Regions from separate parts of the Streptomyces pallidus (ex Mingjun et al. 2026) genome, predicted to be linked through region 3. Evidence: riboswitches for the same ligand, from Rfam matches in the RefSeq annotation. Region 3 holds a riboswitch; each other region holds the start of a gene.

Region 1 (2,254 bases), 3.2 Mb from region 3:
GACCTACGCCACCGTAGGAAGGGGTTGACGGACCGTGATCTATACCACCCGGTCGGTGCGGAATAACAGCGCGTGAGGCCGGGACCCCCTCGGGTCCCGGCCTCACGCGTGTCCTTCGCCTCCGGCGGCGCGTGCCGTCAGATGGTCACGCCCTTGGAGCGCAGGTAGGCGATCGGGTCGATGTCCGAGCCGTACGAGGGACCGGTGCGGATCTCGAAGTGCAGGTGCGGGCCGGTGGAGTTGCCGGTGGAGCCGGAGAGGCCGATGGTCTGGCCGCCGCTCACGCTCTGGCCGACGGAGACGGAGAGCTGCGAGAGGTGGCCGTACTGGGAGTACCTGCCGTCCGCGTGCCGGATGACGACCTCGTTGCCGTACGCGCCGGCCCAGCCGGCGGAGACGACGGTGCCCGCGCCGACCGCCTTGACGGTGGTGCCGGAGCTCGCGATGAAGTCGACGCCGGTGTGGTAGCCGCTGGACCACATGGCGCCGGCGGTCCTGTACTGGGTGGAGATGCCGCCGGAGACGGGTGCGGTGAAGCCGGCCGCGGTGACCGCGCCGGAGGCGGCCGCGGCGGCGGTGGCGCCCGCCGTGGACGCGCCCGCCGTGGACGCGGCGGCAGCCGCGCTCTTCCTGGCCGGCGCGGGGGCGGCGGCGAGCGGGGAACCGGCGGCCGGGGCCTTCTTCTTCGGCTTCGGCGCGGGGGCGGGCCGCTCGGCCGGGGCCTGCACGGGGGCCCGGTCGCCGGGGGCGCCGAGGGTCAGTCGCAGGCCGGGGTGGATCAGGGAGGGGTCGCCGCCGACGGCCTCGCGGTTGTCGGCGTAGAGCCGCTGCCAGCCGCCCCGGAGGTCGTGGTCGGCGGCGATGGCGGAGAGGCAGTCGCCCGTCCGGACCGTGTACACGGCCGGAGAGGCGGAAGCGGGGACGGCGGGGACGGCGGCGTCGGCCTGCGGGGCCGCCGCCGGGAGCGCGGTGGTCGCCGCCGCCGGGGCGGGGGCGGCGGCGTGGGCGCCGCCGGCGCCGATCAGCGGCAGGGCCAGAGCGGCTCCGCCGGTCCCCGCGACGGCGGCGACGAGACCACGGGCTCTGGCACGGGACTTCGGTCGGCGGTGCTTACCCTTTGCCGGCATGGCGAATTCCTCTCCGGCGCCTGCGAGGTGAGCTGTCGGGTTCGGATTGGAGATGTCCGGCCGTCCGTGGACGTGCAACGCAACCGTGCACGGGAAGTGAACGGATGACGTACGGCTTCACCCCTAGCCGCCCCGGAGCAGAACTCCGGCGCGGCGGCCTACCTGGTTCCCCCGCTCCTGCCGCGCGAGTTCGGTCGAGTTCTTATTCCGGACGGCGGCAGGATTGGGCGGTCCATCCGGATCGATCGCGAAGGTAATCGAGCGGGACCGCACGGAACAAGCCGCGAATTTCCTGACGCATTCACAGGGACGGGACTTCGGTGGATTTCCGGTCACCCTGCGTCCATTCACGACCGCCAACAACCGCTCCGGCCGGGCCATTCGCTTTTGACGATCAGGCACGCACCGTCACCGTATGATCTGGCTCACGGGGCTGCACCCGATCCCTCCCCCGGCGCCGGCAAGTTGGCCCCAAGCAGAGCAATTCGGACACTCGATGACGATGTGGAGGATTTCCCTTGACCCAGCAGATACCACCCTCCCCGCCGAGCACCCCGCTCCCCGAGCCCGAACTGTCCGGTGTGCGCAACTTCCGCGATGTGGGCGGGCTGCCGACCGCGGACGGGCGAAGGGTCAAGACGGGACGACTCTTCCGAAGCGGACATCTGGCACATGCCACTGAAACCGATGCAGAATTCCTCGCATCGCTCGGACTGCACACCGTCTTCGACTTCCGGAACACGGCCGACCAGGCCCTTGAGGGTCCCGACGTCGAGCTCCCCGGGGTGCGCAACGTCAACATCCCGATGTCCGATCCGGCCGCCGGCAAGGAATTCTGGACCATGGTCCGCGACGGGGACCTGGGGCAGCTCCGCGGGATCCTCGGCGACGGAAAGGCCTTCGCCCGGATGGTGGACTCGTACCGCTCGATGGTCGTGGACCGCACCGCCGAGCACGGCCGGGTCCTGCACGCCCTCGCCGAGGACAGCCTCCCGGCGCTCATGCACTGCGCCGCCGGCAAGGACCGGGCCGGCCTGTCGATCGCCGTCACCCTGCTCGCGCTGGGCGTGGAGCGCGAGGCGATCCTCGCGGACTACCTGGAGTCGAACGCCCCGCACCGCCGCTAC
Region 2 (2,254 bases), 2.5 Mb from region 3:
GGCCCTGCCTGGCCCGCTCCTGACCCAGTCTGACCAGCCCCCGCAGCACCTTGAGGTGACCCTCGGTGCGCCGGCGGGCGGCCCGCGAGGCCGCCAGCGGCTCCAGCAGCATCCGCAGCTCCAGCAGGTCGGCCGCCTCCTGCTCGGTGGGCTCGGCGACACAGGCGCCCGCGTGCCGACGGGTGGTCACGAAGCCCTCGGACTCCAGGGTCCGCAGCGCCTCGCGGACCGGGACGCGCGAGACGCCGTAGCGGCGGGCCAGCACCTCCTCGGTCAGCCTGCCGCCCGGTTCGAACGCTCCGGAGACGATGTCGTCGCGGATTGCAGTGCATACCGCGTGCGCGGGAATACGCAAGGCCGGACCTCCGCTTTTCCGATTGCCGGCGAGAAATGCCGTGACCGTACTGGGATCGTACGGTGACTCTATGACAACCAGTGAAATTTTCCGAGCGCGGCCGGAAAGCACGGGTATTTACGGCCACGCGCCGCGCCACCGTGACGACCGCCGATCGCGACGCCGAAGGCCCCGGCTCGGTGAGCCGGGGCCTTCGGGCGGAGCGTGGGCGCGGACGCGTGTCGGCGCGCCTTGGTCAGAGGTCGACGCCGTGCGAGCGGAGGTACGCGACCGGGTCGATGTCCGAGCCGTACGAGGCGCCGGTGCGGGCCTCGAAGTGCAGGTGCGGGCCGCTGGAGTTGCCGGTGGAGCCCGACAGGCCGATCTGCTGGCCCGGGGTGACCTGCTGGCCGACGGAGACGTTCAGCGAGGACATGTGGCCGTACTGCGTGTAGGTGCCGTCGTTGTGCTTGATGACGACGTTGTTGCCGTAGGCACCGCCCCAGCCGGCCTCGACCACGGTGCCGGCGCCCACCGCGTGCACCGAGGTGCCGGACGCGGCGTGGAAGTCGATGCCGGTGTGGCTGCCGGAGGACCACATGCCGCCGCCCGCGCGGTACTGGGTGGAGACGTAGGAGTCGTCGAGCGGGGAGACGAAGGTGTTGAGGCGCTTGCGCTCCTCCTCGCGGGCGGCGCGCTCCGCGGCCTCGCGCTCGGCCTGCGCCTTCTCCTCGGCCTTCTGCTTGGCCTCGGCGGCCCGGGCCTTCGCGTCGGCCTCGGCCTTCTCCTTGGCGGCGGCGGCCTCGGCGGCGGCCTGCTGGGCCTCGGCCTGGGCCTCGACGTCGCCCGCGACGTCCGCGGCGGTGACGACCGCGTTCAGCCCGGTGTCCTCGCCGGAGAAGGCGGTGTTGTCCGAGGCGGCGAACGCCGGGCCCGCGAGGGTGCCCACGACACCGGTGGTCGCGAGAGCGGCCACACCGGCGTAACCGGCGGTCTTGCGGCTCAGACGGCTGGAACCACGGTGCTTACCGGAGGCGCGGCTGCCAAAGGCCATGGAGAGGCTGATCCTTTCCTTCCTTCTCGCCTACCGGGTTAGCTGACGGGTTCGGAGCAGGAAGGTCTCCTACGGGCCCCTCTGGCGAGGCGGCCCGATTCACCCCAGGGACGTGTGGGTCCCCGGCTCCCCAGGCTCGCGCCTGACGGGGACTCGGCGATCGCTGCCCGGTGCCGCGGGTGCGGCTCGTACATCTGACGGACAGCACGGCCGACGCTAGGCGGATCACCAGTCAATCACCAAATGGTCACGGCCTTTTGTTGCGCACGCCACACCGCATAAGCCAACCTCCGGGCCAAACAGACATAAGGGGCTCCGGCGGACAAGCCGCCGAAGCCCCTTCATTCGCCCGCCGTCGTACGCCGACGGGCTGGGAACGGACGTCAGTTGGTGACGACCGTGACCTCGCCGATCCCGAGCGCCCGCACCGGGGCCTCGATCTGCGCCGCGTCGCCCACCAGCACCGTGACCAGACGGTCGACAGGGAAGGCCTTCACGACCGCCGTGGTCGCCTCGACCGTCCCGGTCGCGGCCAGCTGCGCGTACAGCCGGGCCTGGTAGTCGTCGGGGAGCTCCTGCTCCACCTGGTCCGCCAGCGTCCCGGAGACGGCCGCGGCCGTCTCGAACTTCAGCGGGGCCACGCCCACCAGGTTCTGCACGGCGACGTCCCGTTCGGCGTCGGTCAGGCCGCCCTCGGCGAGGGTGCGCAGCACCTTCCACAGGTCGTCCAGGGCCGGGCCGGTGTTGGGGGTGTCCACCGAGCCGCTGATGGCGAGCATCGACGCACCCCGGCCGTCGGCCGTGGAGCGCAGCACCTGGCCGAAGGCGCGCACGCCGTAGGTGTAGCCCTTCTCCTCGCGCAGCAC
Region 3 (2,254 bases):
GACGGCCTTCTCCACGCCCTTGCCCATGTAGCGGTTCGGGTCGCCGTCGCGGAGCTCAATGGCCTCGAAGGCACCGGTGGAGGCGCCGGACGGAACGGCAGCACGGCCGGTGCTGCCGTCGTCGAGGCCCACCTCGACCTCGACCGTGGGGTTGCCTCGGGAGTCCAGGATTTCCCGGGCTACGACGACGTCGATGGACGGCACGAGCATCTCCTTCTGGGATGTGACGCTGGGTGTGCGGTGGCGGGTCAGGCCGTGGCCGGCCTTGCCGCCTAGAGCCTAACCGGCTCCGGGCGGTCGGCTGGCCGACCGCCCGGACCCTGGGACGAAAAAGGGCCCGAATACCCCGCTTCCGGGACATACGGACCCTCATTCGGGCTGCCTCCGACCGCTGTCGGGGGCGCACGCACCACCGCCCGGCGCGTGGGGGGATACGCGCCGGGCGGTGTGCTTCACACGTGCGGTGACCGTCCGCGGAAGTCCGCGCGGGTCACGCACGCGGGGCTTCGCGGGATGTTCAGCCGAGCTTCAGCTTCTGGCCCGGGAAGATCAGGTCGGCGTCGGAGACGATGTCCTTGTTGAGCTCGAAGAGCTTCTCCCAGCCGCCCTTGACGTTGTGGGCCTCGGCGATGGTGCCGAGGGTGTCGCCGGCCTTGACCTCGTAGGAGCCGTTGCCGGTCTTCGGGGCGGGGGCCTCGGAGCGCTCGGACCGGGTCGTGGGGACCTCGGTGCGGGAGGTCTCCTTCTTGGTCTCGGTCTTCTTCGGCTGGGTCTTCTTGGTCGTCTCGGTCTTCGGAGTCGACTTGGTGGTGGTGCTGTTGGTGGTGGTCGAACCGCCACCGGTGTAGGCCGAGTTGGACAGGCCCTTGCCGCAGACCGGCCAGGCGCCCTTGCCCTGGCCCTTGAGGACCTTCTCCGCGATGGCTATCTGCTGCGCCTTGGAGGCCTGGTTGGCCTGCGGGGCGTACGCCTTGCCGCCGTAGCCGGCCCAGGTGGAGGCCGAGAACTGCAGGCCGCCGTAGTAGCCGTTGCCGGTGTTGATGGACCAGTTGCCGCCGGACTCGCACTGCGCGACGCGGTCCCACTCCGAGGACGTGGCGGCGGAGGCGGTGCCCGCGGCCATGAGCGGCGCGGCGACGGCGACACCGGCGACACCGGCGAGGGTCACGATGCGGGTGGTCCGCTCGATGGCGGTGGCGCGACGGTGCTTGCCCTTGCCCGAAAGCAGCATGGAGTTCTCCTCACCGACGCCTGCGAGGTGAGCTGTCGGGTTCGGGCGGATGAGTGCCCGGCCGCGCTGTGACGCGCTGCTTCACCCCAAGCCGGTTCGCGCCGTCTTTCAACGGCTCTTCCCGGCACCTACGTTGGTTCCCCCGCTCCTGCCTTCGGCGCTTGACGCGACGTGTGTTCCCTCCGCCCGCCGGCAGGATTCGGCGATGCGGTCGAAGGGGCCCGCGGTGGCGAGCGGTTCAGACCGTAGACATGACTCTCCCCGATGTTCAACGAGGAACATCGGGGAGAGAAGGCCCCTACTTGCGCTGCTTTTCGGGGTGTTTGCGCAGGTGGGGGCGGGGTTTGCCCAAGCCTTCAGGCGGGACACGCCAGTTGACCGGAAGAGATGCATGTCTCATTTGAACGAACCGGACATTCGACGCTTTCCAGGTGACCCAACTGCACCTATTGCCCGTTTAGATCCAGATTCTGCCCCGGCTTGATCAGGTTGGCGTCACCACCGATGACCTGCTCGTTGGCCTTGTACAGGGCCCCCCAGCCGCCCTTCACGCCCTTGGTGTTCGCGATGGTCGCCAGGCTGTCACCCTCCTTGACCGTGTACGAGGCCGGCGAGGCCTCGACGGCCGCCGCACCACGGTGCTTGCCGGTGCCGAGGGTGCTCGGGACGGCTCCCGGGTCGGTCGAGGCGCCCGGTGCGCCCGGCGTGCCCGGCGCCGACGGGGCGGAGGGGTTCGCCGGATCGGCCGGGCTGCCGCCCGGGGAGCCGCCCGGGTTCGGGGACCCCGGCGTACCGGGCGCGGAGGCGTCCGGGGTGCCGGGGGTGCCCGGCGCGGTCGGGGTGGGCGTGACCGGGTTGGCGGTCGGGTCGCCGGGGAAGACCGGCGGGACCGTCGGGGCCGTGGTGGTCCCGTCCGGGTCGGGCATGACGGGCAGCCCGGTGGACGGTCCCGTGGGCGCGGGCGGGAGCGTGTAGTCCGGCGCGGGGGTCGGGGCGCCGTAGTCCGTGGCCCGGTTGCCGGAG

Evidence for each region. Region 3 has a riboswitch for cyclic di-AMP ahead of ACSHWO_RS20565 (transglycosylase family protein). Riboswitches for the same ligand answer to the same signal wherever they lie in the genome.
Region 1: another riboswitch for cyclic di-AMP. It lies ahead of ACSHWO_RS06330 (M23 family metallopeptidase); the one in region 3 lies ahead of ACSHWO_RS20565 (transglycosylase family protein).
Region 2: another riboswitch for cyclic di-AMP. It lies ahead of ACSHWO_RS09285 (M23 family metallopeptidase); the one in region 3 lies ahead of ACSHWO_RS20565 (transglycosylase family protein).

The regions. Positions count from the first base shown of each region.
Region 1 is NZ_CP196181.1:1,473,795-1,476,048, forward strand. It holds gene ACSHWO_RS06330 (M23 family metallopeptidase) at 138-1,127, opposite strand; cyclic di-AMP (ydaO/yuaA leader) riboswitch at 1,130-1,334, opposite strand; gene ACSHWO_RS06335 (tyrosine-protein phosphatase) at 1,646-2,254, shown strand, end outside.
Region 2 is NZ_CP196181.1:2,181,875-2,184,128, forward strand. It holds gene ACSHWO_RS09280 (GntR family transcriptional regulator) at 1-355, opposite strand, end outside; gene ACSHWO_RS09285 (M23 family metallopeptidase) at 591-1,388, opposite strand; cyclic di-AMP (ydaO/yuaA leader) riboswitch at 1,402-1,557, opposite strand; gene ACSHWO_RS09290 (M16 family metallopeptidase) at 1,772-2,254, opposite strand, start outside.
Region 3 is NZ_CP196181.1:4,650,794-4,653,047, reverse strand. It holds gene eno (phosphopyruvate hydratase) at 1-210, opposite strand, end outside; gene ACSHWO_RS20565 (transglycosylase family protein) at 518-1,231, opposite strand; cyclic di-AMP (ydaO/yuaA leader) riboswitch at 1,234-1,401, opposite strand; gene ACSHWO_RS20560 (transglycosylase family protein) at 1,678-2,254, opposite strand, start outside.